3 regions of the Enterobacter sp. WI-ESBL-E8 genome follow, and region 1 is predicted to be linked to each of the others. Evidence: predicted binding sites of a transcription regulator. Region 1 holds the regulator's gene; each other region holds the start of a gene.
The links. The regulator LexA, encoded in region 1, represses DNA repair genes until DNA is damaged. The targets are predictions, from matches to a motif close to TNCTGTATGTACATACAGNA.
Positions count from the first base shown of each region.

Region 2: the regulator LexA is predicted to act here: its motif matches at 1,949-1,968, upstream of rmuC (DNA recombination protein RmuC).
Region 3: the regulator LexA is predicted to act here: its motif matches at 3,776-3,795, upstream of sbmC (DNA gyrase inhibitor SbmC).

Region 1 covers NZ_JBRWXJ010000001.1:376,860-387,463, reverse strand. The annotation lists gene pspG (envelope stress response protein PspG) at 1-184, opposite strand, end outside; gene dusA (tRNA dihydrouridine(20/20a) synthase DusA) at 321-1,316, opposite strand; gene traF (conjugal transfer protein TraF) at 1,399-2,709, opposite strand; gene ACWHWP_RS01830 (cupin domain-containing protein) at 2,882-3,370, opposite strand; gene zur (zinc uptake transcriptional repressor Zur) at 3,486-3,998, shown strand; gene ACWHWP_RS01820 (CsbD family protein) at 4,046-4,255, opposite strand; gene dinF (MATE family efflux transporter DinF) at 4,376-5,713, opposite strand; gene lexA (transcriptional repressor LexA) at 5,777-6,385, opposite strand; gene ACWHWP_RS01805 (diacylglycerol kinase) at 6,494-6,862, opposite strand; gene plsB (glycerol-3-phosphate 1-O-acyltransferase PlsB) at 7,017-9,437, shown strand; gene gntU (gluconate transporter) at 9,556-10,604, opposite strand, start outside.
Region 2 covers NZ_JBRWXJ010000001.1:4,767,057-4,777,660, forward strand. The annotation lists gene ubiE (bifunctional demethylmenaquinone methyltransferase/2-methoxy-6-polyprenyl-1,4-benzoquinol methylase UbiE) at 1-381, opposite strand, end outside; gene rmuC (DNA recombination protein RmuC) at 448-1,905, opposite strand; gene udp (uridine phosphorylase) at 2,047-2,808, opposite strand; gene ACWHWP_RS22760 (dienelactone hydrolase family protein) at 3,064-3,870, shown strand; gene metE (5-methyltetrahydropteroyltriglutamate--homocysteine S-methyltransferase) at 3,943-6,204, opposite strand; gene metR (HTH-type transcriptional regulator MetR) at 6,320-7,273, shown strand; gene ACWHWP_RS22775 (carboxylate/amino acid/amine transporter) at 7,161-8,060, opposite strand; gene yigL (sugar/pyridoxal phosphate phosphatase YigL) at 8,143-8,943, opposite strand; gene pldB (lysophospholipase L2) at 8,969-9,961, opposite strand; gene rhtB (homoserine/homoserine lactone efflux protein) at 10,071-10,604, shown strand, end outside.
Region 3 covers NZ_JBRWXJ010000001.1:3,153,274-3,163,877, forward strand. The annotation lists gene emmdR (multidrug efflux MATE transporter EmmdR) at 1-979, opposite strand, end outside; tRNA gene ACWHWP_RS15030 (tRNA-Asn) at 1,141-1,216, shown strand; gene ACWHWP_RS15035 (gamma-glutamylcyclotransferase family protein) at 1,270-1,605, shown strand; gene ACWHWP_RS15040 (DUF496 family protein) at 1,653-1,988, opposite strand; gene ACWHWP_RS15045 (FUSC family protein) at 2,136-3,194, opposite strand; gene sbmC (DNA gyrase inhibitor SbmC) at 3,287-3,760, opposite strand; gene dacD (serine-type D-Ala-D-Ala carboxypeptidase DacD) at 3,880-5,046, opposite strand; gene sbcB (exodeoxyribonuclease I) at 5,245-6,681, shown strand; gene plaP (putrescine/proton symporter PlaP) at 6,782-8,140, opposite strand; gene yoeI (membrane protein YoeI) at 8,130-8,192, opposite strand; gene ACWHWP_RS15075 (LysR substrate-binding domain-containing protein) at 8,412-9,341, opposite strand; gene ACWHWP_RS15080 (SDR family oxidoreductase) at 9,383-10,207, opposite strand; gene hisL (his operon leader peptide) at 10,383-10,433, shown strand; His leader region at 10,409-10,532, shown strand; gene hisG (ATP phosphoribosyltransferase) at 10,578-10,604, shown strand, end outside.

The sequences.
Region 1 (10,604 bases):
GAATCACCCACACCACCGCAATGGCCAGCAGTAACCACGGCAGCAGTTTGATCGTCAGGGCAAATAATCCGCCAATAAACATAACCACCGTCGCCACAACGATAGCCGCCAGAATGCCGAGCAGCGAAACGCCCGTCGCTAGCAGCATGACAAAAAAGCCAATCACAAAAAGTAGTTCCAGCATGGTGCTCTCCCACGAGTTCCCGAATAATGCAGTAAGCATTACAAAATTCATGCCAAAGCTAACATGCTGTTCTTAAAGCAAAACGCCCCGCGAGAATTCGCAGGGCGTGGTGAATTTGACGACTTTTTAGCGTAACTTATCGTTTATCCGCGACCAGATGCAGCGCGTGCTCCAGCACCTCAATATCGGCCCCGGCCTTGTGTGCGTTTTCGCTGAGATAGCGACGCCACTGGCGCGCCCCGGGGATCCCCTGGAACAGGCCGAGCATATGGCGTGTGATATGGCCGAGATACGTACCGTTACTCAACTCGCGTTCGATGTACGGGTACATCGCTCTCACCACCGCAACCGGATCGCTGTCTGCCCCTTCAACGCCAAAGATTTCGCGATCGACCGTCGCCAGAATGCCCGGGTTTTGGTACGCCTCGCGCCCGACCATGACGCCATCCATATGCGCCAGATGCGCGTTGGCCTCTTCCAGCGATTTGATGCCGCCGTTAATCGACATCGTCAGATGCGGGAAATCACGCTTCAGCTGGTACACGCGAGGGTAATCCAGCGGCGGAATTTCACGGTTCTCTTTCGGGCTCAGGCCAGAAAGCCAGGCTTTACGCGCGTGGATGATAAACATCTCGCATTCACCCTTGCCGGAAACCGTATTGATAAAATCGCACAGGAATTCGTAGCTGTCCTGGTCGTCAATGCCGATGCGGGTTTTAACCGTCACCGGAATGGAGACCACGTCGCGCATCGCCTTGATACAGTCCGCCACCAGCTGCGCGTTCCCCATCAGGCAAGCACCGAACATGCCGTTTTGCACGCGGTCGGACGGACAACCCACATTAAGGTTGATCTCGTCGTAGCCGCGCGCTTCTGCCAGCTTCGCACACTGCGCCAGCGCGGCCGGATCGCTGCCGCCCAGCTGCAGGGCAACCGGATGCTCTTCTTCGCTATAGGCCAGGTAGTCGCCCTTCCCGTGGATGATTGCGCCCGTGGTCACCATTTCGGTGTACAGCAGCGTGTGGCGGGAGAGCTGACGCAGGAAGTAGCGGCAGTGTCTGTCCGTCCAGTCGAGCATCGGCGCAATGGAAAAACGGTGTGCGGGAAAAGCAGTCTGTAATTCTGACGACATGGCGAAGTTTTAAGCATCTGGTGGAAAAGGGGCGCTACTATAGCACAAAGAAAAGCCGGAGGCGCAGCGCCTCCGGTGGACTTTAGAACGTCATGCTCAGTTGAGCCCCTGCGCCCCAGGTTTCGTCTTCGCCGTACAGCCCCATCAGGTCAACGTGAACGGTGCTAAACGGCGCGAAACCGACACCGCCGGTAAAGACATTGCTGTCGTTACCCTTCACGTCCGCGCGATAACCCGCACGCACGGCCAGCCAGCTCAGCGGCGTAACCTCGGCACCGACGCCAACGTACTGTGAGTTATCTTCGCTCTTGAAGCCTTTGGTTTCCGTCAGATCGCCATCGGCAGTCAGCGTCACCAGATCGTTGTGCCAGGCGGCCCCGGCGGTCACCAGCGGACGGATCTGGTAGGTATCTTTATAGCTCACCACTTCCCCGGTACGCCCGTTGCGGATACGGATATCTTTGGTGTCGATATCACGCGACATCAGGTTTTGTCCGCTCACGCCAACCGTCCAGTTTTCGCCGAAATCAGCCGCAATACCGGCATCAACGTTAAAGCCCGTATCGTCTGTACGGTAGCGGCTATCGTTCCACTTATTACTGTCGTAATCGTAGATTGAGGTGGTGTAGTTATAGACCCAGGTTTTTTGCAGTTTTGGCGTCACGCCCACGGATACCGGGACACCGCCGAGATCGAACTGGCGCGCAACGGCAACGCCGTAGTCGGACACAATTGCCGCCCGGCCAGAAGCCGTAGAGTTGAGGTTTTTGGTGATTTGATCCGTGCCGTTCAGGGCAGCATCCAGCGCGACACCGGCCGCTACCGCATCGCTTTTTTGAATACCGCGCAGATAATCAATGTCCTGTTGATCGATAGACGAGCTTACCCGACCATGGGCGTAGCCTTTCGCCATAAAGGCCACGGAGAGCACGTCGTTAGGGATACTCACTGCAATGCCAGCCCCTGCCGTCGCGCGTGCGGTTTTGCCCTTGAGATAGTCCAGCTCGTCGGCAAGATCTTTTGCCGCGCCCTGGAACTGGTTAATAGAACCCAGCGGATTGGTGATAATTTCAATCGGCGTAAGATTATCCACCACGTCTTTATAGTGGTTAATTTTGTCGTTGATATTATCAATCTCATCCTGAAGATTGTCTTTATCTGTGATCTGCGCGCCGACCGAAGGCAAGATAACCGTCACATCATCGTCCGGTTTTGCCTTTGCCAGCAGCGCGGGGTTGATTAACGCCCCACTGCCATAGCTGCCAGAGGCAACGCCAGTGCCACCCATTGCGTCGCTACGTGATTCTGTCCAGGTATTGGCTGCTCCCGCCTGATTTGCCATAAACAAGGAGACAGCGATACTCACCACCGAAAATTTAAAATTTTTTTTCACAGGATGCCCGTTATAGTCTGTTATGAAATAACCCCTGTCTGTTATCACCCAAACAGGAACGAACTATTGCTGTGAATAAGTAGTAAAAGACCCGCTATTTCTTTCCCTAAGTAAAATTCCCTTACGGCCTGTTATATTTTGTGACGGCCCTCAATATTTATAGAAGAGGAAATTATTTTTTCCCAGGTTTTCCATCGTGCGGTCCAAAAAACTGTGGAGGATGGTCGACCCAGCGATCTTCACGCGTGGCGGCATACACGGGGTTGAGCGGGTAGTAGATGCGGTTGTGCTTCTTGTTGGCCTCGCCAACGACCAGTAGCCGAACCTCTTCATCCGTGTTGTTGATAAAGGTATGGCAGATACCGGTTCCGGCGGGGAACCCCACGCTGTCGCCCGGTTCAAGCTTCCACAAATAGCCATTAATCCAGGCCTCCGGGTAGCCTTCGAGCACGTAGATAAACTCTTCTTCGTCGCTTTCCGCATGGGGATAAGACGTCCTGCGTCCCGGCGGCAACCGTTCATGATGAATGCCAATGCGCCCGAGCCCGAGCCTGCGAGCCAGCGGTGCACCGATAGAAAACAGCTCATCACTCCCTGGATAGGTCGAATCATCCGCACCTTCAACGTCGCGCCAGTGCCGAATACAGTCAGGTCTTTTCATTGTTTATTTCCCGGTTTGCGATGGGTCAGGTATAGCACAGACTGGCGGATCTCGGTGTTTTTACCAGAACATGATAAAGTGAGGGTTTTCCGTCCTATAACATCCGGGGTGCTACATGGATAAGTCCACAAAAGAGCTGTTAGCGCAGGCCGAAAAGCTGTGCGCGCAACGCAATGTGCGCCTGACTCCGCAGCGCCTTGAAGTATTACGTCTGATGAGCCTGCAGCAGGGTGCAATCAGCGCCTACGATCTGCTCGACCTGCTCCGCGAAAGCGAGCCGCAGGCGAAACCGCCGACGGTCTACCGCGCGCTGGATTTCCTGCTGGAACAAGGATTCGTGCATAAAGTAGAGTCCACAAACAGCTATGTGCTGTGCCATCTGTTCGATCAGCCAACGCATACATCGGCGATGTTTATCTGTGATCGCTGTGGGGTTGTGAAAGAAGAAGGCGCGGAAGGCGTGGAAGACATTATGCATTCGCTGGCCGCTAAAATGGGCTTTGCCCTGCGTCATAACGTGATTGAAGCGCACGGGCTGTGTTCAGCGTGCGTTGAAGTGGAAGCCTGTCGTCATCAGGACGCGTGCCAGCATGACCACTCTATACTCGTGAAGAAAAAGCCGCGTTAGCGACAAAAGAAAAGGCGGCTTAGAGCCGCCTCGTGGGTTATTCAGCGTTACCAGCGGTAGTCGTTACGGGTTTCCCAGTCTTTGACTTCGTTTTCCGCCTGATCTTTCGCGTAGCCGTAACGTTCCTGAATTTTACCGACAAGCTGATCGCGTTTACCTTCAATGACGGTCATATCGTCATCAGTCAGCTTACCCCACTGTTCTTTCGCTTTACCTTTGAACTGCTTCCAGTTGCCGCCGATTTCGTCTTTATTCATCATCGTGTCCTCTTAGTTAAGCGTCGGGTCGTAACGTCCGTTACGTTCTTTTCTGCTGGACGTGATAATTATTGTAGTTAAGGATTCGGCTGTTGGTTTCATATTCGGAATCTTTAACCGTCACGATATATCGTGACGCGAGGGGAACCAGGTATTGTCCCGCCAGTGGCGCCGCCAGATAAAAGCCAGCGATAACCCCCGCAGCGAGAGGAAGACGGCAAGGGCCAGCCATAAACCGTGGTTGCCAAGCCACGGTAGCGTCAACAGCGTCAGGCCAAATCCGGCCGCCGCGACAGCCATGCTGTTACGCATTTCGGCTCCGCGCGTCGCACCGATAAACATGCCGTCCAGGAGATAACACCAGACGCCGACCACCGGTAAAATCACCTGCCAGATAAGGTAATGGCCCGCCAGCTCGCGCAGTGAAGAAAGAGAGGTGAGTAACGCCACAATCTGCTCGCCAAAACAGGCATAAACCAGACCAAACGCCAGCGCGACCAGTCCCGACTGACGGCAGGCTGCCCGCCAGACATCCTGTAGCTGCCCGCTTTCGCGCGCGCCATACGCCTGCCCAGAATGCGCTTCAACCGCATAGGCAAAGCCGTCCAGCGCGTAGGCGGTAAAGGTCAGAAGCGTCATCAATACCGCGTTGACCGCGACGATTTCGGGCCCCAGCCGGGCCCCGAAAACCGTCAGCGCGCCGAAACAGAGCTGAAGAAGCAGCGAGCGCAGCATGATGTCACGGTTGAGCGCCAGCAGCTTACGGATATTCCCGCGCCAGGCGGTTTTAAGCAGCGCAAGGGAGATCCCGCGCATCGCCAGAACGCGCCAGACCATCCACAAACCAATAATAAAGGTTCCGTATTCTGCAATCGCGGTCGCCAGTGCCGCACCCTGCACGTTCATATGCAGACCCATCACCAGCCAGATATCCAGCACGATGTTGAGAAGGTTACCCACTACCAGCAAAATCACCGGTGCACGGGCGTACTGTACGCCCAGGAGCCAGCCCAGCAGAACCAGGTTAGCCAGCGAGGCGGGCGCGCTGAGCCAGCGGATTTCAAGAAAACGTCGCGCCTGCTCCAGTACCGCTTCGCTGCCGCCAACGATATGAAGCGCAAGGTCAATCAGGGGAGCGCGCAGTAAAACGATTAACGCCCCCGCGCCAAGCGCAAGTATCAGCGGCTGCACCAGCGCGCGAGCCAGACGCAGCGGATCTTTTGCGCCATAAGCCTGTGCGGTCAGTCCGGTGGTGCTCATGCGCAAAAAGAGCAGCAGCATAAACAGGAAGCTGGTTGCCGTCGCGCCAATCGCCACGCCGCCAAGATAAACAGGCGAATCAAGATGACCAATAACGGCAGTATCGACCAGACCCAGCAAGGGCACGGTGATATTGGAGAAAATCATTGGCAGAGCAAGACGCCACAATGCCTTATCGGATGCCGTCAGCAGTGACATGAAAAATACCGGGAGCAGAAAATGAATCAGGCTACAGCGGAGCCGTAGCCTGTCAGGAAGAGATTAAAGCCATTCACCGTTGCGAATAACCCCAACCGCCAGTCCTTCGATAGAGAAGTTATGTTCACGGAGATCCACCACAATCGGGGAGAACTCGTTGTTTTCAGGCAACAGCTGGACGGTGTTACCCTGCTTTTTAAGGCGCTTGACGGTGACTTCGTCATCGATGCGTGCGACCACGACCTGGCCGTTGCGCACATCCTGCGTTTTGTGAACCGCAAGCAGATCGCCGTCAAGAATACCGATGTCTTTCATCGACATACCGCTTACACGCAGCAGGAAATCAGCGCTCGGTTTGAACATGGCTGGATCGACCTGATAGTGGCCTTCAATATGCTGCTGTGCCAGTAAAGGCTCACCCGCAGCAACGCGCCCCACCAGCGGAATGCCCGTCTCTTCTTCCACCAGCAGGCGGATACCACGTGACGCGCCCGAAACAATCTCAATCACGCCCTTACGTGCCAGCGCTTTCAGGTGTTCTTCGGCAGCATTCGGAGAACGGAAGCCCAGACGCTGCGCGATTTCCGCACGCGTGGGTGGCATACCCGTCTGGCCGATATGATCCCGGATGAGATCAAACACCTCTTGCTGCCTGGTCGTTAACGCTTTCATTCCGCCCCCTGGGTGTATATACAGTTATGCTGTGAGTATATACAGTCAAAGGCGATTTTGGAACCAAAAACTGCACAAAAAACCAGGGACTTAATTATTCCTCGAGGCTCATCGGAAATGTGACCAAAGCAGCGTGACCCAGGTGATAACGGCAGTGATAATCGCCAGCAGCACGGCAGCAGAGCCCATGTCTTTTGCCCGGCCAGAGAGTTCGTGGAAATCAGAGCCGATACGGTCAACAACAGCCTCAATAGCGCTATTAAGAATTTCCACTATCATCACCAGAAGCACGGAGCCGATCAGAAGAACACGTGTTATTGCATCAACATCAAGGAAACAGGCGATAATCACCGTGATGATAGCGGCGACGCCCTCCTGGCGAAAAGCGGCTTCATTGATCCATGCGGCGCGGAAACCTTTCCAGGAATAGCCGGCGGCTTTGATGATTCGGGTTAACCCAGTGGTATTATTGGCCATTAAAAGAACCTTTTATTGGAAATAGCGTCAGTAACTATAGCTGTAGCGCGTTTCGCTACAGCCTGAAGTATGACGGGTAACAACAGAAATTTTGCGCGCTTTCTGTTATCCTTGCGGCGCAATTGCATTATTAACCAGAGGCTTTACATCGTTTATGTCCGGCTGGCCACGAATTTACTACAAATTACTTAATTTACCATTAAGCATCCTGGTAAAAAGCAAGTCTATCCCAGCAGAACCCGCGCTGGAATTGGGGCTCGATACGTCGCGTCCTATTATGTACGTTTTGCCTTATAACTCGAAGGCAGACTTACTGACGCTTCGCGCCCAGTGTCTGGCGCATGACCTACCTGATCCGCTTGAACCACTGGAAGTTGACGGCACCCTACTACCGCGCTACGTGTTCATTCACGGCGGACCTCGCGTGTTTACCTATTACACGCCAAAAGAAGAGTCCATCAAGCTGTTCCACGACTATCTCGACCTGCACCGCAGCAATCCTGATCTGGATGTGCAGATGGTGCCGGTATCGGTGATGTTTGGTCGCCGTCCAGGCCGTGAAAAAGGTGAAGAGAATCCACCGCTGCGCATGCTTAACGGCATCCAGAAGTTCTTCGCGGTCTCCTGGCTGGGACGCGACAGCTTTGTGCGCTTCTCGCCTTCCGTTTCGCTGCGCCGCATGGCGGACGAGCACGGCACCGACAAGATCATCGCGCAAAAACTGGCGCGCGTGGCGCGTATGCACTTCGCCCGTCAGCGCCTGGCGGCCGTAGGGCCTCGCCTCCCGGCGCGTCAGGACCTGTTCAACAAGCTGCTGGCCTCCAAAGCGATTGCCCGCGCCGTTGAAGACGAAGCGCGCAGCAAGAAAATTTCGCATGAGAAAGCTCAGCAGAACGCCATTGCGCTAATGGAAGAGATTGCAGCGAACTTCTCTTACGAGATGATCCGCCTTTCCGATCGTATTCTCGGCTTTACCTGGAACCGCCTCTACCAGGGCATCAACGTTCATAATGCCGAGCGCGTACGCCAGCTGGCGCACGATGGCCATGAAATTGTCTATGTTCCCTGCCACCGCAGCCACATGGACTACCTGCTTCTTTCCTATGTCCTCTATCACCAGGGGCTGGTACCGCCGCACATCGCTGCCGGTATCAACCTGAATTTCTGGCCAGCAGGTCCGATTTTCCGCCGCCTGGGCGCCTTCTTTATCCGGCGTACCTTCAAGGGCAACAAGCTCTACTCCACCGTGTTCCGCGAGTATCTGGGCGAGCTGTTCAGCCGCGGCTATTCCGTGGAGTACTTCGTGGAGGGCGGTCGTTCCCGTACCGGACGTCTGCTCGATCCTAAGACCGGCACGCTGTCGATGACCATTCAGGCCATGCTGCGCGGAGGAACCCGTCCCATCACGCTGGTGCCAATCTACATTGGCTATGAGCACGTGATGGAGGTGGGCACTTACGCCAAAGAGCTGCGCGGCGCGACCAAAGAGAAAGAGAGCCTGCCGCAGATGCTGCGCGGCCTGAGCAAGTTACGCAACCTGGGCCAGGGCTACGTGAACTTTGGCGAGCCGATGCCGCTGATGACGTATCTGAACCATCACGTTCCGGAGTGGCGCGAGTCCATCGATCCTATCGAAGCGATCCGTCCGGCCTGGCTGACGCCAACGGTGAACGGCATTGCGTCCGAGCTGATGGTGCGCATTAACAACGCCGGGGCGGCTAACGCCATGAACCTGTGCTGTACGGCGCTTCTGGCTTCGCGCCAGCGCTCGCTGACCCGTGAACAGCTGACGGAACAGCTGGATTGCTATCTGGATATGATGCGCAACGTGCCGTATTCGGTTGATTCAACCGTGCCTTCTGCGACCGCCAGTGAGCTTATCGATCACGCGCTGCAGATGAACAAGTTTGAAGTTGAAAAAGACACGATCGGCGACATCATCATTCTGCCGCGCGAGCAGGCAGTGCTGATGACGTACTACCGCAACAACATCACCCATATGCTGATGCTGCCGTCGCTCATGGCGGCCATCATCACCCAGCATCGCCGCATCTCGCGTCAGGAGCTGTTGCGTCACGTTGATACGCTCTACCCGATGCTGAAAGCGGAGCTGTTCCTGCGCTGGAGCAAAGATGAGCTGGCGGGCGAGCTGGACAAACTGACGGAAGAACTGCGTCGTCAGGGGCTGATCACCGTCACGAATGACGAGCTGCATATCAATCCGTCACGCTCCCGCACCCTGCAGCTGCTGGCGGCCGGTGCGCGCGAAACGCTGCAGCGCTACGCCATTACCTTCTGGCTGCTGAGCGCGAACCCGTCTATCAACCGCGGTACGCTGGAAAAAGAGAGCCGGACGCTGGCACAGCGCTTGTCTGTTCTGCACGGCATTAACGCGCCTGAATTCTTCGACAAAGCGGTCTTCAGTTCCCTGGTGCTGACGCTGCGTGACGAAGGCTTTATCAGCGATACGGGCGATGCCGAGCCGGAAGAGACGCTGAAGGTATACCAGATGCTGGCAGAGTTGATCACCTCTGACGTGCGTTTGACGATTGAGAGCGCCACGCAGGGCGAGTGATATGAAAAAGCCGGGCGGTGGTCTCACCTTTCCCGGCCTGGTGTTCTGCATAATAAAAAGGCCCGGTAAGCTCTAGCGCTACCGGGCCTTATTTTTAAGCCGTTTTAAATCACCGCATTTAGCTCAGCATCGTAAAGGCAATCATCCCGACAATCGCACCCGTCGTGCCGAGGATGGTTTCCATCAGCGTCCAGGTTTTCAGGGTCTGTGCTTCGGTGGCGCCGGTGAACTTACCGAACAGCCAGAAGCCTGCGTCGTTAACGTGGGAGACCACAATCGAACCGCCTGCGATACAGATAGACAGCGCGGCCATCTGCGCACCGGAGTAGTTCAGCTGTTCAATTACCGGCATCACCAGACCGACGGCGGTTAAACACGCCACGGTCGCAGAGCCCTGGATGATACGCACCGCCGCGGCCAGCACAAAGCAGGTTACCGCAATCGGCAGGCCCATTCCGGTCAGCGCTTCACCCAGAGCCGGGCCTACGCCAGAATCCACCAGCACCTGCTTGAACACGCCGCCTGCACCGATCACCAGCAGGATAATACCCGCAGGCTGCAGCGCGGCACCGCAGATCTCCATCACCCGGTCTTTCGGCATCCCCTGACGCATCGCCAGGCCGTAAATCGCCACCAGACAGGCCACCAGGATCGCCGTGAACGGGTGGCCGATGAACTCAAACCACTCGTAGGCGGAAGACCCTACCGGCACAAAGCGCGCGGCGATGGTTTTCAGCCCCACGAGAACCAGCGGCAGCAGGATCAGCGACAGGCTAAAGCCGAAGGACGGCATTTTGCCTTCGCCCAGGTGCGGCTCGGTGATGTCGTCAGGAATGTGCAGCTCAACGTAACGGCTGATGAAGTTGCCCCACAGCGGGCCGGCAATAATCATCCCCGGAATTGCCGCGCACAGGCCAATCAGAATCATCCAGCCAAAGTCAGCGTGCATCTGGGAGGCCAGCAGCATCGGCGCGGGTCCGGGCAGCAGAAACGCTGCGGCCGCCGCCACGCCCGCAAACAGCGGAATAACCAGCTTCACGAGGTTAGTGCCGGTATGGCGAGCCATGGAGAACGCCACGCTAATCAGCAGCACCACGGCGACTTCGAAGAACAGCGGCAGCGCGCAAATCAGCCCCGCCAGGCCTATCGCGTATTGCGCGCGGCTGT
Region 2 (10,604 bases), 4.4 Mb from region 1:
CAGCGCTTCGGCGTTTGCCTGCACATATTCCACATTCCCCACCACGCCGATGTTACGCAGCTTTTCGCGTCCCATTTTCAGCATGGAGTCATTGATATCTGCGAGAACAACCCGACCGGTTTCGCCCACCAGACGGGAGAATTTCGCGGTTAAATCGCCCGTACCGCCGGCTAAGTCCAGCACAGTTTGTCCACGACGCACGCCGCTACAGTCAATGGTGAAGCGCTTCCACAAGCGATGAATACCGAACGACATCAGGTCATTCATCACATCGTACTTCGCCGCCACGGAATGAAATACGTGGGCCACCATGTCAGCTTTCTGCGCTTTGGCGACAGTCTGAAAGCCAAAGTGCGTTGTGTCTTGTGAATCGTCAACCATCTCAGAGCCTGCTTATCAGTAAAATGTTCGTGAAGTGTAACAGATTGGGCGCAATTGCCCTACGTTTCAACCACCGCGAAAGAAACGCGCGGGAGGCTCTTCGAGTGATAAATCCGCCGCTAAGGTGTTGTCTTCACTGTTTGTCTTTTGTTCGTCCGCACCTTCACGCAGGCGAAACTCTTCGTCCTGGGCGATGGCCTGTTCGACCAATTCCGGATTAATCTCGCGTTTAACCTCTACTCCCAGGCTGCGGAATGCTTCTGCCTGCACCAGAAGATTGCCACGGCCGGAGGCGAGTTTTTTCATCGCCTGACGGTAGTTATCCTGCGCACGGTCCAGGCTCTGCCCGACCGAAGACATGTCGTCCACGAAGAGGCGCATTTTGTCGTACAGCTTGCTGGCGCGTTCGGCAATCTGCTGCGCGTTGCGGCTCTGGTGCTCATAGCGCCAGAGGTTGGCAATAGTGCGCAAGGCCACCAGCAGCGTGGTAGGGCTGACCAGCATAATGTTGTTTTTGAGCGCTTCGGTGATCAGCTCAGGCTGTCTGTCGAGTGCCAGCAGAAACGCGGGCTCAACCGGGATAAACATCAGAACATAGTCCAGCGAGCGCAGGCCTGGCAGTTGCTGATAATCTTTTCTGCCGAGCAGGCGAATGTGGTTACGCACCGAGGCAATGTGCTCCTGCAGGGCAGACTCACGCGTATAGTCATCTTCCGCATTAAAGTAGCGCTCATACGCCACCAGCGTCATTTTGGCGTCAATCACCACATCTTTACCCTGCGGCAGCCGCACTATTACATCCGGCTGCATACGCGAGCGGGCATCGTTTTCGATACTCACCTGCGTTTCGTATTCATAGCCTTCCCGCAGGCCAGAGGCTTCCAGTACGCGGGTCAGTACCACTTCTCCCCAATTGCCCTGGGTTTTGTTATCACCTTTAAGGGCACGGGTCAGGTTGACCGCTTCCTGCGCCATTTGCGCATTCAGTTGCTGAAGATTGCGAATCTCATGCGCCAGCGTGTGGCGCTCGCGGGCTTCCTGACCAAAGCTGTCCTGCACCTGGCGGCGAAAACCGTCCAGCTGTTCGCGCAGCGGCGTCAGCAGGCTGTTCAGACTCTGGCGGTTCTGTTCGTCAACGCGACGGTTGCTGTGCTCGAAAATACGGTTGGCGAGGTTCTCAAACTGTTCGCTGAGGCGCTGCTCGCTGTTGATCATCTGGCGGATTTTGTCTTCCGCATGCAGTTGCGTGGATTCAAGGCGGGTGGTCACTTCGCGGAGATCGGCCTCCAGCGAGGTGTTGATATCGCGCAGATTACGCAGCTCGTTGTTGAGCAGCTCACACTCATCACGCCAGTGTTCGCTCAGCGCAAGCTGCTGCTTTGCCGCGCTTAAATCGGCGACTATCTCTTCGCGCTCTGCCAATTGATCGGCCTTCTGCTGCGCATGCTGATAGCTGGAAATGAGCCAGCCTATTGCCACACCCGCCAGCGCAATCACCGCATATACCAGGACTGAGATATCCACAATGCCCCCTGCATCAACGTATTACCCGCACAAAATAGGATTGTGCTGTATAAACGTCCAGTTTGAAAGGGTTTTCCTGCGAGGCGCTACGCAAAAAAACAAAGGCCGAACGTGTCGGCCTTTGATTTCGAAAGGAGAGGACTAGATCAGGCGACGCGCGGCTTCAACCACGATTTTCACCGCATGACTTTCAGTCTGCTTCATGGTTTCGGCGTTCGGGATTTCCTGCTGGGTACGGTTGACGATAACGCCCGCCACCATACCGGCACGCAGACCCTGGCTTGCGCACATGGTCAGCAGCGTTGCAGATTCCATTTCGTAGTTCATCACGCCCATGGACTGCCACTCTTCCATTGAGCCTTTGAAACGGCTAACGACGCGGCCGGAGAAGGTGTCGTAACGCTCCTGGCCCGGGTAGAAGGTATCGGAAGAGGCGGTTACGCCCACGTGGGTAGTCGCGCCCACGGATTTCGCGGCTTCAACCAGCGCAGTAGTACATTCAAAGTCTGCTACTGCCGGGAATTCCATCGGCGCAAAGTGCAGGCTTGCTCCGTCCAGACGTACGGACGCGGTCGTGACCAGCACGTCGCCCACGTTGATGTGCGGCTGAATAGCGCCGGTGGTACCGATACGCAGGAAAGTACGAATGCCCAGTTGCGCCAGTTCTTCAACAGCAATTGAAGTAGACGGTCCACCGATACCGGTAGAACACACGATCACGGCTTTACCATCCAGCTCTGCACGCCAGGTGGTGAATTCGCGATGGGCTGCCAGCTTGACCGGCTTATCCATCAGCGCGGCGATCTTTTCCACACGCTCAGGGTCGCCAGGGACGATTGCGAGCGTAGCCCCTTGTAAATCGTTTTTGGTGAGGCCGAGATGAAAAACATCAGACTTAGACATAGGTGACTCCTCTGTGGGTCGGTTAGTCAGAAGAAGTAAAACGGTACTTTACAGAAGCAGTAAGGATAATTTCGTGACGCAACTCACCATGAATGAAAATGATTGCATTAAATTTCCATAAAAAAGTGATTTACATCACATTAACAAGTTATATCGTCATGTGCTGCACAAAAGATAGACCGTTTAAGGCACTGTGAGTTGTTAACCTGGTGTCTATATTTACCTTTGCGCTAACTCATTGGTACGGAGAATGCCATGACTGAAAAAACCGGTTTTGCACCTGCTGCGGCCCCACATGCTTCAACCATCGTGTCGACGCCAGAAGCGGAAATTACGGCGGGTGAGACCTCCATTCCCTCGCAGGGGGAGAATATGCCTGCTTATCACGCACGGCCAAAATCGGCAGACGGCCCGCTGCCCATCGTGATTGTGATTCAGGAGATTTTTGGCGTTCACGAACACATTCGCGACCTCTGCCGCCGGCTGGCGCTGGAAGGGTATCTGGCCGTTGCTCCAGAGCTCTACTTCCGTCAGGGCGATCCGAACGACTACAGCGATATTCCCACGCTGCTCAGCAACCTGGTCAGCAAGGTTCCTGACGCACAGGTGCTGGCCGATCTCGACCACGTTGCCAGCTGGGCGGCGCGCAACGGGGGCGATCCACACCGTCTGCTGGTCACCGGTTTCTGCTGGGGCGGTCGCATTAGCTGGCTGTATGCCGCACATAACCCGCAGCTCAAAGCCGCTGTCGCCTGGTACGGCAAACTGGTGGGTGAAAAGACGCTGAATTCACCGAAACATCCCGTGGATATCGCCACTGAGTTAAATGCCCCGGTGTTAGGGCTGTACGGCGGTCAGGACACCGGTATTTCGCTGGATTCGGTAGAGACCATGCGCCATGCGCTCCGCGCGGCCAATGCGAAGGCGGAGATTGTGGTGTACCCGGATGCCGGACATGCGTTTAACGCCGATTATCGTCCGAGCTATCACGCGGAATCAGCCAAAGATGGCTGGCAGCGGATGCTGGCGTGGTTTAGCCAGTACGGCGGGGAAAAAGCGTAAAAAAAGCCCGGTGGCAGTTACGCCTTACCGGGCCTTCAGGTAGGCCGGGTGCCACCCGGCAATGCAGATCCGTTACGCCTGACGCAAGTTCTGCGCCGCCTTCACCATGTTGGCCAGCGCCGCGCGGGTTTCCGGCCAGCCGCGGGTTTTCAGTCCGCAGTCCGGGTTTACCCACAGGCGCTCTGCTGGAATGCGCTGAGCCGCTTTTTTCAGCAGGGCTTCAATCCACTCCACGCTCGGCACGTTCGGGGAGTGAATGTCGTACACGCCCGGCCCAATCTCATTCGGATAGTCGAACTCTTCAAACGACTCCAGCAGCTCCATGTCTGAACGCGAGGTCTCGATGGTGATCACGTCAGCGTCCAGCGCGGCAATCGAATCCATGATGTCGTTAAATTCGCAGTAACACATGTGGGTGTGGATCTGCGTGTCGTCCTTCGCGACCGCGGCGTTGATGCGGAACGCTTCCACGCCCCACTGTAAATACGCATCCCAGTCGCTGCGACGCAGCGGCAAGCCTTCGCGCAGCGCCGGTTCGTCAATCTGGATGATGCCAATGCCTGCGGCTTCGAGATCCGCCACTTCGTCACGCAGCGCCAGCGCAATTTGCTTCGCGATGGTTTCACGGGTCACGTCTTCACGCGGGAAAGACCAGCAAAGAATCGTTACCGGACCGGTGAGCATTCCTTTCACCGGCTTGTCCGTCAGGGACTGCGCGTATTTCGCCCACTCCACGGTGATCGCTTCCGGGCGGCTGACGTCACCGATAACCACCGGTGGCTTCACGCAGCGGGAGCCGTAGCTCTGCACCCAGCCGTTCTGGGTAAATACGAAACCGTCCAGATGTTCACCGAAGTATTCCACCATGTCGTTACGCTCGGCCTCACCGTGCACCAGCACGTCCAGACCCAGACGTTCCTGCTCGATAATCGCCTGTTTGATGTGTTCAGCGATACCGGTGCGGTAGTGATTCGCATCCAGATTGCCCTTTTTGAAGTCCAGACGCAGGCCGCGGATCTCGGTGGTCTGCGGGAAGGAACCAATTGTAGTGGTCGGCCACGCGGGCAGGTTGAAGCGGGCGCGCTGCGCTTCGGCGCGCACCTCATACGCGCTCTGACGCTGGCTGTCCTGGGCGGTGATGGCCGCCAGGCGTTTTTCCACCGCCGGGTTATGCACGCGAGCCGAATGACGGCGCGCCTGAATCGGTGCGCTCCATTCGGAAATCGCCGCCGTGTCGCCGCTGTTGAGCGCGTCGCGCAGCAGGGCCAGCTCTTCACATTTTTGCAGCGCGAAGGCAAACCAGCTTTTTACTTCGGCATCCAGACGCGTTTCCACGCTCAGATCGATCGGGCTGTGCAGCAGCGAACAGGAAGATGCTACCCAAAGCTCACGCTTACCGACGATGTCCTTAATCTGGGCATATTTCTCGGTGAGATCGGCGCGCCAGACGTTACGGCCGTTGATCAGACCAGCGGAGAGCAGCCAGTCCGCAGGCAGCCGCTTGTGCAGCTCCGCGACATCGTCTTTACCGTGTACGAGGTCAACGTGCAGGCCCTGAACCGGCAGCGCGGTAATGGTCTTCAGGTTCGGCGTCACGCCATCGAAATAGGTGGTCAGCAGGAGTTTTACCTGACCGGTAAGCGCGTCATACGCCGGTTTGAAGGCATCGAGCCACGCCTGCGGCAGTTCAAGCACCAGCGCGGGTTCGTCGATTTGCACCCACTGAATGCCGCGCTTGCCCAGCTCAATCAGCACCTGTTTGTAGACCGGCAGAATATCCTTCAGCAGGCTGAGTCGGTCAAACTGCTCGCCCTTCACTTTACCCAGCCACAGGTACGTTACCGGCCCAAGCAGCACCGGTTTCACCTGGTGGCCCAGCGCCAGCGCTTCGTCCACTTCATCCAGAAGCTGCGTCCAGGTCAGCCTGAACTGCTGGCCTTTTACGAATTCCGGCACCATATAGTGATAGTTGGTGTTAAACCACTTGGTCATTTCCGCCGCTGCCGCTGGCTCACCCGTCGGCGCACGGCCACGGCCGATGCGGAACAGGGTATCGATATCTACCGATCCATCTTTGTTCTGATGACGAGCCGGCACGTTGCCAAGCAGCAGGCTGGTCGTCAGAACATGGTCGTACCAGGCGAAATCGCCCACCGGCAGCAGGTCAATGCCCGCCTGTTTTTGCTGATCCCAGTGACGGGCGCGCAGCTCGCGTCCCACCGCCAGCAGTTCTTCACGGGTGGCGTTACCCGCCCAGTAGCTTTCTTGCGCTTTTTTCAGCTCGCGACGCAGGCCAACGCGAGGGAAACCGAGAGTGTGATTGCGGATTGTCATGGTATGCCCCTTGTGAAATTCGTTATTTAGACGTCCAGATGTTTACACATCTATAATTGGCAGGTACTGTATATTCCTCAAGCGCAAAATGTTCATGGCGAAGTGAAGGACTTTCATGATCGAGATAAAACACCTGAAAACGCTACAAGCGTTGCGGAACTGCGGCTCGCTCGCGGCGGCGGCAGCCACGCTGCACCAGACCCAGTCCGCCCTTTCTCACCAGTTCAGCGATCTGGAACAGCGCCTTGGATTTCGTCTTTTTGTGCGTAAGAGCCAGCCGCTGCGCTTTACGCCTCAGGGCGAGATCCTGCTGCAGCTGGCGAATCAGGTGCTGCCGCAGATCGCCAGCGCGCTGCAGGCGTGTAACGAACCGCAGCAGACCAAGCTGCGTATCGCCATTGAATGCCACAGCTGTATTCAATGGCTGACCCCCGCGCTTGAGAACTTCCGCCAGAAGTGGCCGCAGGTAGAGATGGACTTTAAATCCGGCGTGACGTTCGACCCGCAGCCCTCGCTCCAGCAGGGCGAGCTGGATCTGGTCATGACCTCCGACATACTGCCGCGCAGCGGCCTGCACTATTCGCCGATGTTTGATTATGAAGTGCGCCTGGTGCTGGCGCCGGACCATCCGCTGGCAGCTAAAACGCGCATCACGCCGGAAGATCTGGCGACAGAAACGCTGCTGATTTACCCGGTTCAGCGCAGTCGTCTGGATATCTGGCGTCACTTCCTGCAGCCGGCAGGCATTAGCCCGCAGCTGAAAAGCGTGGATAACACCCTGCTGTTGATTCAGATGGTGGCGGCAAGAATGGGCATCGCGGCATTGCCGCACTGGGTGGTGGAGAGTTTTGAACGCCAGGGTCTGGTGGTCACCAAAACCCTGGGTGAAGGACTGTGGAGCAGGCTGTACGCCGCCGTGCGCGATGGCGAGCAGCGTCAGCCGATTACGGAGGCGTTTATTCGCTCAGCGCGGAACCACGCGTGCGACCATCTTCCGTTTGTGCGGAGCGCGGAGCGACCCAGCGTCGATGGACCCACAGCGAAGCCAGGATCACCGTTCCCCCAATAATGAAGCTCGGCCAGTGCGGCTGTTGCTGCCAGATGGCGAGGTTGACTAGTAGTCCTGCCGGGACATGCACGTTGTTCATGATCCCCAGCGTACCGGCGTCTACCTGCGTAGCGCCGTAGTTCCACATGAAGTATCCCAGCCCGGAAGCCACCACGCCCAGCCAGACCAGAACGCTCCACTGCACGGTGGTAGTCGGCAGTTTTTGCGGGTTGCCGAGCATAAACCACGCCACCACCGCGACAATCGCGGCCCCCATATAGAACCAGGCGAACGCGTTGTGCTGCGGCATCGGACGGGTCTCCATCAGCCGTTTGTATCCCACCATGCCGATGGCGAAGCTGATATTGGCGAGCTGGACGAACATCAGCCCAGTCCAGAAGTGATCGCTTACCTTGTCATAGCGAATAATCGCCGCCCCAAGCACCGCCAGCGCCGCACTTAAAAGATATCCCCAGCGCAGGCGGCGCTTGCTGAGCAAATCGTAGATCAACGTGATATAGAGCGGCGTAAGCACGGTGAACAGCAGGAATTCAGAGACGGACAGGTAGACGTAAGCCCGGAAGCTAAACAGATACATGATGCCGAGCTGCATCGCCCCCACCAGCATATACAGCACGATCGTTTTCAACGATTGCCCGCGCGTACGCAGAAACGGCAGGAACACCAGCGCTGCCAGCCCCACGCGCATCAGCACCGAGAAGTAGCTGTCGACCGAACCGGCAAGGTATTCGCCAATCAGGCTAAAGGAGAAGGCCCACAGGATAGTGGTGATAATGAGTAGCGCCACAATGCTTGTCTCTCAGAAAGAAGGACAGGCATTGTAGCGAACTCTTCAGTTGACAACTGAGCAATATATAACCAAATGAAGATTATTCAAGGAACAGCTTGCGCAGATATTTCGGTACCGCGTTTTCGCCGTTGGTGCCGATCACTTCCAGCTCCGGGTGCAGGTCTTTCAGGCGCTGGTGCGCATTCTCCATAATGCAGCCTTTGCCCGCCATCGAAAGCATTTCGGCGTCGTTCATGCCGTCACCAAAGGCGATACAGTCTTTCAGCTCGAAGCCCAGACGTTTCGCGACGGCTTCCAGCGCGTGGCCTTTGGAGACGCCCCCGGCCATCACTTCCAGACAGGTCAGCGTTGAGAAACTCACGTTGACGCGATCGCCCCAGCGCGCGTTGATCGCCTGCTCCAGCGGCAGCAATTCCTCATGGTTTACGCAGGTGAAGAACACCTTGCTGATCCCTTCCGGCTCCAGCAGACCCGGCTCGTACAGTGAGTACTGGAATACGGCTTCCTTGAAGAAGCGCATCTCTTCCGGGCGGTGGCGGTTCATGAACCAGTCGTCGTCGCGGTAAACGTTGGTGACGATGTTCGGGTTGTTATGCACGACCCCGAACAGATCGGCGGCAATATCGCGATCCAGGTTATGGGTAAAGATCAGGTTGCCGTCGGTATCATGCACGCGCGCACCGTTAGAGGTGATCATGTACGATTTGATTTCAAGATTATCGCGGATCTGCCCTACGTCTACGTGGTGGCGGCCGGTGGCAAACACGAAGTTCACGCCCCGGGCGGTCAGCAGCTTTAAGGTCTCTTTCGCGTAAGGCGACAGGGTGTGGTCGGGAGAAAGCAGCGTGCCATCTAAATCAGATGCAACAACCTGGTACATAGGGAAATTTAACCTCAATAGAAAATCAGTTATGCTGGTCGAAAAACTCGACGATGGCGTTAAGCGCGACTGAGCGCATAGCGTCCTTTTCAAAAAGGATCTCATGGTACGCGCCGTTGATGACCAACGGTTTTCCCCCTTCACAAGGGTGCCCGGCGGCAGCGCGGAGTTCGCAAAAGCGGTCATGCATGCGGTTATCCACCACACGCTCTTCTTCAGCCTGAATCAGGAGCGTTGGCGTGTCATCATTCGCGACGCCCGCCAGAACCTGCTCACCGGCAAGGATCCCTTCCCGCACCCAGTGATATGTCGGGCCACCCACGCGCAGGCGCGGTTCATCGGCATAAAAACGCAGGTTACGACGATAGCGCTGTCGGCTGTGGGTCAGCACGTTCATCGCAAACGGCAATGCCCGCCAGCGCCCGGTGCCGATGGCGTAACCTTCACGAATGCGCTGATGGCCCTCAGCCCAGTCGAGAATATGGCGCACCATCCAGTCCGGAAAGCGCATGACGATGCCGTACATCGGCGCGGTGAGCGCAATGGCGTCGCACTGGTGCTCGTGACGCTGTAAAAACAGCGTTGAAATCGCACCGCCCATTGAGTGCGCCAGAATATAGCGCTTCCGCCATGGGCCAGGCTCGACCTCCTGCTGCCAGAACGCGGCGAGATCGTCGACGTAATCGCTGAAGCTATCCACATGGCCGCGATGCGTATCCGATAACAAGCGGCCCGAAAGCCCCTGCCCGCGGTGATCGATAATCAACACATCGAAGCCCAGATGGAACAGGTCATAGGCCAGTTCGGCGTATTTGATGTAGCTCTCGATACGCCCGGGACAGACTACGATGACCCGGTCATTTTTCTTATCGTGAAAACGCACAAAGCGTACCGGTATATCACCGACGCCCGTAAACTCATCTTCCTCACGCTGGCGCCAGAAATCGGTCAGCGGCCCCATGGAGAAAGCAGCAAATGCGTTTTCTCGTGTTTCCCAGTCCTTTTTCTGCTGAAACATCGGGTTTCCACTCACGTAAGCCAAGGAATATCGTTTTTTCGTAACCGGTCACAAAATGACTCAACAATAGCGTATTGTGGCATAAAAACAGACGATTCGGGAGTTTCAAATGACCTTCGAGTGGTGGTTCGCTTACCTGCTGACATCCATCATCCTTAGCCTTTCACCGGGCTCGGGCGCCATTAACACCATGACCACCTCCATCAACCACGGCTATCGCGGTGCGGCAGCGTCGATTGCCGGTTTGCAGGCCGGGCTGGGCATTCACATCGTCCTGGTCGGAATTGGCCTGGGCACCCTGTTCTCCCGCTCGGTACTGGCTTTTGAGATACTGAAATGGGCCGGTGCAGCGTATCTGATCTGGCTGGGTATTCAGCAGTGGCGCGCGGCGGGCTCCATCAACCTGAATACGCTCGCTCAGACGCAAAACCGCGGCCATCTGTTTAAGCGCGCGGTGTTCGTCAACCTCACCAACCCAAAAAGCATCGTCTTCCTCGCCGCGCTGTTCCCGCAGTTTATCGTGCCACATCAGCCCCAGGTGATGCAGTACGTGGTGCTGGGTGCGACCACCATTATCGTCGATATCATCGTGATGATTGGTTACGCGACCCTGGCGCAGCGGATTGCGGCGTGGATTAAAGGG
Region 3 (10,604 bases), 2.8 Mb from region 1:
AACCCAGCGCGTTACCCGGCAGGTTAATCAGCGAGGCGATGGAAAAGGCGATGAAGTTACCGGCGATAACGTCGGTCCCCATCCCGGCGACAAACATCTGCGTGAGCAGCTTCCCGCCGTTAAACAGCACCGATTCAATACTCGCGGGAATGCCGATCCCCATCACTTCCCAGATAATGGCGAAATTAAAGGGGCGGAAATAGCTTTTCAGCGTAAGGCGCAGCGAAGGCGTGATCCCCGCCATCAGCACCCCGATGATGGCCACCGCGCCGATATAGCGTGAAATGGTTAACCCCAGTCCGGCACCGACGAACCCCAGCCCTTCCCAGGAGAACACGCCGTAGATCAGGACGCTGCTGATGATGATATTCAGGATATTCATCCCGCCGTTGATCAGCAGCGGGATTTTGGTGTTGCCCGCCCCGCGGAGCGCACCGCTGCCAATCAGCGCAATGGCCGCCGCCGGATAGCTTAAGACGGTCATTTCCAGGTAGGTCAGCGCCAGGTCTTTAACCTCATTAGTGGCTTCCCCGGCGACAAAGTCGATAATCTCTTTACCGAAATAGTGGATCACCGCCGCCAGAACGATCGAAAAAATGGTCATGATCATCAGCGACTGACGGGCCGCCTCGCGCGCGCGCTTGGGGTCAAGCTTGCCGAGGCTAAAGGCCACCACCACCGTCGTCCCGAGGTCTATGGCGGCAAAGAACGAGATCACCACCATATTAAAGCTGTCCGCCAGCCCGACCCCGGCCATCGCCTCTTTCCCCAGCCAGCTCACCAGGAAGGTACTCAGAACCCCCATCAGCAGAACGCAGGTATTTTCCAGAAAGATAGGCACAGCAAGAGGGGTGATTTCACGCCAGAACAGAACACGATAGCTTTTACGTTTTGCATACCATGGCGTGCGCGTTATCGCCTGGCGTAAGGAGGCAGTGACGTTCAAAATGGACCTTAGAGAGAAAAGTTGAAACTCCATTTCAAATGATGGGGGACAAATGCTCATCCTGCAAAGTATTTTCCAGAAAAAGATGTGTGGATTTACAACAAACTGACGACAGAATCAGCAATCGGTCGATTTTCTCTAAGATCAGGTTTGACAAAACTTTTTTCGCCGCTAAGATAAGCCTCCACAACGATTCCTCTGTAGTTCAGTCGGTAGAACGGCGGACTGTTAATCCGTATGTCACTGGTTCGAGTCCAGTCAGAGGAGCCAAATTTAAAAAGCCTGCTTTTAAAGCAGGCTTTTTGCTTTGCGGGTGAGGGAAAATGAACGCTCTGTTTGTCTACGGCACGCTGCGTCCGGGCCACTCTAATGCGCATATTCTTGAAAACATTGGCGGTGAATGGCTGGCCGGCTTCGTATCCGGCACGTTTTACGAACGAGGCTGGGGCGCTGCGGCAGACTTCCCGGGGATTGTGCTCCACCCTGACGGGCCCCGCGTCGAAGGCTATCTGTTTATCTCTGATAACCTTGCCGCACACTGGCAAATGCTCGATGAATTTGAAGACGGCTACGATCGGGTTGAGGTCACGGTAACCACCCTCGAAGGCAAACAGGTTAATGCCTGGATTTATCAGCTACAGCCGCGTTCTGAATCATAAAAAAAGGCTCTCTGTCACCAGAGAGCCTTTTTCACTATTCGCTGCGATTATTCGCTTTTTGCTTCGCCGTTCTTGATTTCGCCCATCACTTTCAGCTTCTTAGAGATGTCACGACGCTCTTTGGACAGCTCAGCGTTTTTGATGATGTAGTCATCAACGCGGTCTTCATAGTCGCTCTTCATGCTGGCGATGATGCCCTGAATAGCTTCAACGCTCATTCCTGGCTTGATGTAGTCGCTCAGGTTGTCGAGCAGCAGAACACGCTTCTGGTTGTCACGGATCTTCTTCTCAACGTCCTGGATTTCACGCTGCAGTTTGTTTTTGCGGCGGAACAGGCGGACGAATTCCAGAACATCCTGGAACGAAGGCTTGGTAGTTTCCATTTTTACACCCCTGATAATGTGAGATTCGGATTCGTTAAGGCAACCGTTGTAACAGACAGCGGCTGCGAATGACAATGAGTATATCGTTTAAATCTATCATAACCCCAATTGCTGCTGAATCGAAGCAGCAGGCGTCACATACGCCTTTTATTTGCGCAGCGCCCGGCAAATAAGATGCGATAGCAGCTCAAGCTGACGCGCCAGTTCCATACTCAGCCAGACATAGCCGTGAATAGGCGTTTCTGCCACGTTATCGCCCTGGCGTTCATTGATTAACTGCTTCAGCTCCGCAACGATCTCATTCAGCCGCTCGCTGTTCGCCAGTATCGGCTGCGGGTTACCTTCATAGAGCGCGTGTGCGATGGTCAACAGCGTTTGCTGCGTCATCTGCTGGGTCTCTTTGAGGGTCTGCGCGTTAAGCATCAGCAGATGGCTGGGGCGCGAGGCCCAGTGCGCGTTGATCTGCAGTTCAAGCATGCAGACCAGGTTGCGGCTTACCGTCTGGATGGCTTCGAAAATTGCTTTCTGAATATGGGTTTCTTTGCTGGCGGGGGTGATCAGGCCGCGCATTTTAACCACGTCGTTGAGGATCGTTTGCAGATGCTTTTCCAGCCGGGGACGCTCAACCAGGTTGGGAGAAAAACCGGCCTGATAGACGCGGTTAAACGCGGTAACGTAGTTGGCCATCTGAATGCGCCAGTGCAGAAAAGCACGCTGCGGCCAGATACCGGTAAAGAGCATGGCCAGCAGTGACCCCAGAATGACATCCCCGCTTCGCCACAGCGCGGTGGTCATATCTCCGGCGGGCGCACCAACCACCACCGCGAGAGTAATCCCAATCAGCAGCGCCTGATACGGTCTTTTGCCCAATGCCAGCCAGCCGCACAGGAACATAGCGGCACCGCACCATGCCAGCATAACTGGAAACGATATAAGCTCCAGCTTCAGGGCGATAAGCCCAAGCGCCGAGCCTAAAACGGTCCCGCCAATCCGCTCGAAGGCGCGCGGAACAACGTTTCCCCAAAACGAGATGGGCCCCATCACCACCACCAGCGTGATCAGCGGCCACGTCCCTTCCGGAACATCCAGCAAGCGGACCAGGACAAACGTCAACACGAACGCCAGCGCGATGCGACATCCATGCACCACGCGGTAGTGTTTGTACAAGCGAATTTCAAAAGGAGTTAATGATTTGTCGGGACGCACACCCGCTCTCCAGCTACACGGCAAATCACAATTGTACTGTGTTTTCAGCCGGGCGGATCGCTTCCGGCTGAAAAACCCTTCATTTAGCAGGCTTAAACCTTTTTATGCTCTACTGCGATATACATTTCGATATCCCAGAAGCCGTCTGCATTGCCGTCGTTGAGATAGCGCTCGAAGCAGGGCTTAAGCGCCATCTGGTACTTATTGTCCTGCAGGAGGGAATTAAAGAACTGATACCAAGGCGTGGCGAAGTCGTAGTTTTCCACGCGCGCCGTCGCCACGGCATAATCCCCGGCCGCGATTTCCGTCATCATGACGCCTTCGCTGTTTTCCGGGATAACGAAATCATCCGGTACCGTGACGGCCGTGTCGCAGCGCAGTTTTTCTGCCGGGACCTCATCCGGGTTATCGTAGTAGACCGCAACCCACTCCAGTGGCTCAATGTGACGCCCGTCGACCCACATCACCAGCTGTTCAAAACCCTGTTTTACCGTGTGTTCCCACGGCCCGACCAAATGAAAACCGGCAATCTTACGTTTCTGTTGCTGCTTAATGCTGTAGTCCATGCTGCCTCCATTTATCACTGTATATTTATACACTATAAAGCGGATCGTGGCCTATCGGCAAACGTGAAGTGTTTATTATGTGAGCAGACTCGCAACCCTGCCAGTCTGCTCAGCAGCAGTTAAAGCGTGTGGTGCAGATAGTCGCTCATGCGGGAGAACAGGCCGCCTTTATCAACGGCTTCCAGCGTCACCAGCGGCCAGTGGGCTACCACCTTGTCGCGGTCATAGAGCTGGATCTCACCGACCCGCTGATGCGCGGCAATTGGCGCTTCCAGCTCTTTTTTATCCAGCACGTATTTGGCTTTGATATTCGGCACTTCCGCTTTCGGCAGGGCCAGCCAGAAGTCCTGGTCGGTGCCCAGCTTCACCTGCTCCTTATCGCCGTACCAGATACGCTCTGTCCCCACTTTTTTACCGTTGTGCAGGATCTGCACCGTATCGAAATTCTGCTGCCCCCAGTGCAGGAGTTTCCGGGCCTGGTCCTCGCGCCCTTTCGGGCTGTCCGCCCCCATTACCACCGCAATCAAGCGACGCTGGCCGTCAACGGCGGACGCAATCAGGTTAAAGCCTGCCCCCGAGGTATGCCCCGTTTTAAGACCGTCCACGTTCATGGTTTTATCCCACAGCAGGCCGTTGCGGTTTTGCTGGGTGATCCCATTCCAGGTGAGGCTCTTTTCGCTGTACATATGGTAAAACTCAGGCTCGCCGTGAATGATGGCCCGGGAGAGTACGGCCAGGTCATAGGCAGAGCTGTGCTGGCCCGGCGCGTCCAGGCCGTGGACGGTTTCAAAGTGCGTATCGCGCAGGTTCAGCTTTTGCACATAGTCGTTCATCATCTTCACAAACTGCGGCTGGCCGCCCGCCACGTGATCTGCCAGCGCCACGCAGGCATCGTTACCGGAATCGACAATCAGACCGCGGCTCAGATCGCGCACGGAGACGCGATCGCCCTCTTTCAGGAACATCAGCGACGAACCGTCAAAAACCGGGTTGCCTTTTGCCCAGGCATCACGTCCTACGGTGACAATGTCGTCCGGCGTAATGCGATGGCTATCAATGGCCCGATCCACCACATAGCCCGTCATCAGCTTGGTCAGGCTCGCCGGATTACGTTGTTGATGTTCGTTGCCCGCCGTTAAGATCTGACCAGTCGTGTAATCCATCAGCACCCAGGAGCCAGCCTGAATGGCCGGAGGCTGCGGCGAAAAATCCAGCGGTTCGGCCGCAAAAGCAGATGAGACACTCGAAGCGAGTAAAGAAACAGCAATAAACAGACGGCGTTTCAACGGTATATCCTCAGGTCATTAAAAATCGATGACCTTTTTACGGGAGTTCTGATGTCGTTACCTGGCTTAATTGCAAAAAAATGTGACAGGACGCAGATTTTCCGCTGAAGCTGCCGCGCAAATTTGTGTCACAACGGTGCTTTTTATTCGGTCTGGCCCGCGCGATCGTTTACCATAGTCACGTCATTTTTTAACAGGATGGTATTACTGGTGTCTGACTCTGCCGCACGCCCGACTTTTTTGTTCCACGACTACGAAACCTTTGGCACTCACCCGGCGCTGGACCGACCGGCGCAGTTTGCCGCCATCCGCACCGACGACGAATTCAACATCATTGGCGAGCCTGAGGTCTTCTACTGTAAGCCCGCTGATGACTACCTGCCGCAGCCGGGCGCGGTCATGGTCACCGGGATCACGCCGCAGGAAGCGCGGGAAAAAGGCCTTAGCGAGGCGGAGTTCGCCCGCCGCATCCACGATCTGTTCACCGTCCCCCATACCTGCGTGGTCGGTTACAACAACATCCGTTTCGATGACGAAGTGACGCGCAACATCTTTTATCGCAACTTCTACGATCCCTACGCCTGGAGCTGGCAGAACCGCAATTCGCGCTGGGATTTACTCGACATCATGCGCGCCTGCTATGCCCTGCGTCCTGAAGGCATCAACTGGCCGGAAAATGAGGAAGGGCTGACGAGCTTCCGGCTGGAGCACCTGACGCGCGCCAACGGTATAGAGCACAGCAATGCCCACGACGCGATGGCGGACGTCTATGCCACCATTGCCATGGCGAGGCTGGTGAAAAGCGCGCAGCCAAGGCTGTTTGAGTATCTGCTGAGCCACCGCAGCAAGCAGAAATTGACCACGCTGATTGACGTGCCGCAGATGAAGCCGCTGGTGCATATTTCCGGCATGTTTGGCGCCTGGCGCGGCAATACCAGCTGGGTCGCACCGCTGGCGTGGCATCCGGACAACCGTAATGCGGTCATCATGGTGGATTTAGCCGGCGACATTTCGCCGCTGCTGGAGCTCGACAGCGATACCCTGCGCGAGCGGCTTTACACCCCGAAAAATGAACTCGGCGATCTGCCTGCGGTGCCGGTCAAACTGGTGCATATCAATAAATGCCCGGTACTGGCGCAGGCGAATACGCTGCGCCCGGAAGATGCCGACAGGCTGGGCATTAACCGACAGCACTGCCTTGATAACCTGAAAGTACTGCGTGAAAACCCGCAGGTGCGTGAGAAAGTGGTCGCCATCTTTGCCGAAGCCGAGCCGTTCGTGCCGTCAGAAAACGTGGATGCCCAGCTGTACAACGGGTTCTTCAGCGATGCCGATCGCGCGGCCATGAATATCGTGCTGCAAACCGAGCCGCGTAACTTACCGGCGCTGGATATCACTTTCGCCGATAAACGCATCGAAAAACTGATGTTTAATTACCGCGCGCGTAACTACCCCGGCACGCTGGATGAAGCAGAGCAGGAACGCTGGCTGCAGCATCGTCGCAACGTGTTTACGCCAGAGTATCTGCACAACTACGCACAGGAGCTGGAGATGCTTTACGGTCAATACGAAGGGAACGAAGAGAAGCAGGCGCTGCTGAAAGCGTTATTCAAGTACGCGCAAGAGATAGTCTGAGTGATGAATATAAAAAAGCCGGAGGCGATGTCTCCGGCTTTTTTTTGTCCCCTACGGGGTTTGTAGGTCGGGTAAGGCGTAGCCGCCACCCGACACAGTATTACGCAACGTCTTCGTACTGAGGAACCGGGTTACGGAAGCTCTTCGTGACGCAGGCCAGGTAAACCAGGCCGATTGCCGCCCAAATCAGACCAAGCACCATAGAGCTCTCTTCCAGGTTAACCCACAGCGCGCCCACGGTCAGGGCACCGCACATCGGCAGGAACAGATACTGGAAGTGATCTTTCAGCGTCTTGTTACGCTTTTCGCGGATCCAGAACTGAGAGATAACCGACAGGTTAACAAAGGTGAACGCTACCAGCGCACCGAAGTTAATCAGCGCTGTTGCCATCACCAGGTCAAAGTTAATCGCCAGAAGCGCAATTGCACCGACCAGGATGATGTTCATCGCCGGCGTGCGCCACGTTGGGTGAACGTAGCCGAAGAAGCTTTTCGGGAATACGCCATCACGGCCCATGACGTACATCAGACGCGCAACGCCTGCATGCGCAGCCATACCGGACGCCAGTACAGTGATGGTGGAGAAGATCAGCGCGCCAACCTGGAACGCTTTACCCGCCACATAGAGCATAATTTCCGGCTGAGACGCATCCGGATCCTTGAAGCGAGAGATATCCGGGAAGTACAGCTGCAGGAAATAGGTCGAGAAAATAAAGATCAGACCGCCAATCAGCGCCGTCAGGAAAATAGCACGCGGAATGACGCGCTCTGCATCCTTGGTTTCCTCAGACAGGTTGCTGATCCCGTCAAAACCGGTAAAGGAGAAGCAGAGAATAGTTGCCCCGGTAATCATCGGGATCACGTGTGCATCACCAGACCAGAACGGCTTGCTGCTCGCCAGGGTGCCAGCGCCTTCGCCGTGGAACACGCCGTAGATCACCATGCCAAGAATAACGGCAATCAGGACAACCTGAAGCACAACGATAACGGAGTTAAAGTTGGCAACGGATTTGATGCTGCGCAGGTTAAAGGCCGTCATAAAGGCCACCAGCGCCACGACGAACATCCAGGATGGAATCGACGGCACCAGGGCTTCAAAATAAATTTTTGCCAGCAGAATGTTGATCATCGGTGCGAACAGGTAGTCGAGCAGCGATGACCAGCCCACCATAAAGCCAACTGTCGGGCTGATGGATTTCTGGGCGTAGGTGTAGGCGGAACCGGCAGACGGATAGCGACGCACCAGTTTACCGTAGCTGAGCGCGGTAAAGAGGATTGCAATCAGCGCGAAGGCGTAAGCCGTCGGCACATGACCGTCCGTGAGGCCTGATACGATACCGAATGTATCGAACAGCGTCATTGGTTGCATATAGGCCAGGCCCATCATAACAACCGGAATCAACGTAAGCGTTTTACGTAATTCCACGCGAGAGGTGTTTGGAGTTGCGTTAAGCGACATAGTTATTCTCCTTTACGGTGATAACCGCCACGTAAGCTAAAAATTGCCCCATTTCTTTCTTCCTCAGCGACAACAACTGTCGGATTTTAGTAAATATCTATCCGGTACGAAGCCCGGCCTCTTGGTTTTTAGTTTCGTTTCGTACATGCAAAAAAAAATAACCGACGCCTTTTATATCGTCGATTATTCATTTGGTTGCAGCGGCGGCATTTTGCCCCACATCGGATACAAAAGGCAATACTTTGCAAAGCGCGGGACGATTTTCTTTTTGCTAACTGGCTGATTTCTGGACGTCGGGCTGAGAGTAAACGGCGGCGATAGCACTATTTGCTAAAATTTCGTCCCGCCACCAGGCGCTGGCCAGCCCGGCAGTTTGTTCATTCCAGCCTACCCACACCGATTCATTACTGCTTTGAGCAAGTACCTGTTTTTCAACAAGCGCACCGCTGTCGATAAACCGCTGCGCCAGATAGCGGGGTAAATAGCCGCAGCCCAGACCGCTTATCTGCAGCTCCAGCTTGGTTTTAAAGTCAAAAACGGTAATGGCTTCCTGCTCGTCAAGCAGCTGCGAGGAAACCGCACACTCTGGACGAGAACTGTCCCCGACCACTATCGCGCGATAGCTCTTAATTACGCGTCGATTTAAGGGCTCTGGCTCCTGAGCCAGCGGATGATGGGGTGCCACGGCGAATACCTGCTCCAGCACGCCCAGACGGGCAAAACCAAACTCGCTCAACTGGGGTGGTTCATGGAGTGCGCCGACAAAAATATCCGCCCTGCCCTGGGTTAAGGCATCCCAGGAGCCACCCAGCACGCCGTTGATAAAGATTAGCCGGGTCACGCTGTGGTGTTGAAAGAAGGCTTCAATCAGCGGCGTCAGGAGAGAAAAGGGAAAAGTATCATCCACGCCAATAACAAGCTCATTTTCCCACCCCTGGTGGAGCTTGACGGCCTGTTTTTCCAGCTCGCGAACGGTATGGAGGACTTCACGTCCCTTTTCCAGCAGCATTTGCCCGGTACGGGTGAACCGCGCGCGGTGCCCGGAGCGATCGAGGATCTGGATATTGAGATCGCTTTCCAGCTTTTGAACGGTATAGCTCAGCGCCGAAGGGGTTTTAAAGAGCTTTGCCGACGCAGCCGCAAAGCTCCCCTCTTTTTCCAGTGCATCCAGAATAATAAGAACATCCAGCAGCGGTTTCATATTCGCCCCCTTCCGGTACGCGATCGTCTCCGCTGCGGGACTTATTCCATGGGCATCACCAGCGGATCGGGATACTGATACTCAAACCCCAGCTCATGGCAAATGCGATTGCCATCAACAACTTTGCCTTTACTGTCATCCTTTGTCTCACCAAAAACCGGCGGAGCAAGGCCCAGCTGGCGCGCCATCAGCGGGTAAAACGTGCTGCGCGCGGGATGAGACGGTGCACATATATTATAGATGTGTCCACCTTTTGGAGCCTGTAAGAGGAGTTCGATCGCGCCAATGACATCGCCAAGATGCACCAGGTTGACGACATGCTGGCCGTCTGGCGCAGACTTCCCGGCAAAAAAACGTCCCGGATGACGCCCGGGGCCGACTAGTCCCGCCAGACGGACGATATCGACCTGCGTACCGGGAAGATTATGCAGCCAGTCTTCCAGTTCTTTCAGGACCTGCCCGCTCGCGGTAACGGGACGGCGCTCGGAAGTTTCTTTCACTACGCCTTCAACCTCACCATAGACCGAGGTTGAACTGGTAAAAATAATGCGAGGAACATGGTGCGCCAGCGCGCTGTCGACAATCTCCTGCATCGCCTGCAGGTAAAATGACTCGCCCGGCCCGCTGCGACGGGCGGGTAAGGTTATCACCAGCGCATCGACGTTCATCAGCGTGTCCAGATCGTCAGCATCGCACACCAGCTGCGGCTCAAGGCGCAATTCCACGCCGTCAATACCGCACATGCGCGCTGCCTCTACCCCATCCGCCGTGGTTTTGCTCCCGGTCACCTGCCAGCCTTTCGCGGCTAATGACATCGCCAGCGGCATTCCCAGCCATCCTAAACCGACAATCGCGACCTTTTTCATGCGAATTCTCCTGACTCTCACTCGTCTTTTATAAGGCTACGCCAGCCCGGCAGAACACACAATTCATAGCATCAATATGAAATGAATTAATGATCAAAAAAAGCCCTTGCAATATGTCGTATAACTGGTTTAGGTTAAAAGACATCAAATGAATAAGCATTCATCGAGAATTTATATGACACGCGTTCAATTTAAACACCACCATCATCACCATCATCCTGACTAGTCTTTCAGGCGATGTGTGCTGGAAGACGTTTGGATCTTCCAGTGGTGCATGAACGCATGAAAAAGCCCCCGGAAGATCTTCTTCCGGGGGCTTTTTTTTGGACCAAATTCAGACAGGTTAAAACAGGTTAACGAGGAATAAAGAATGTTAGATAACTCACGTTTACGCATA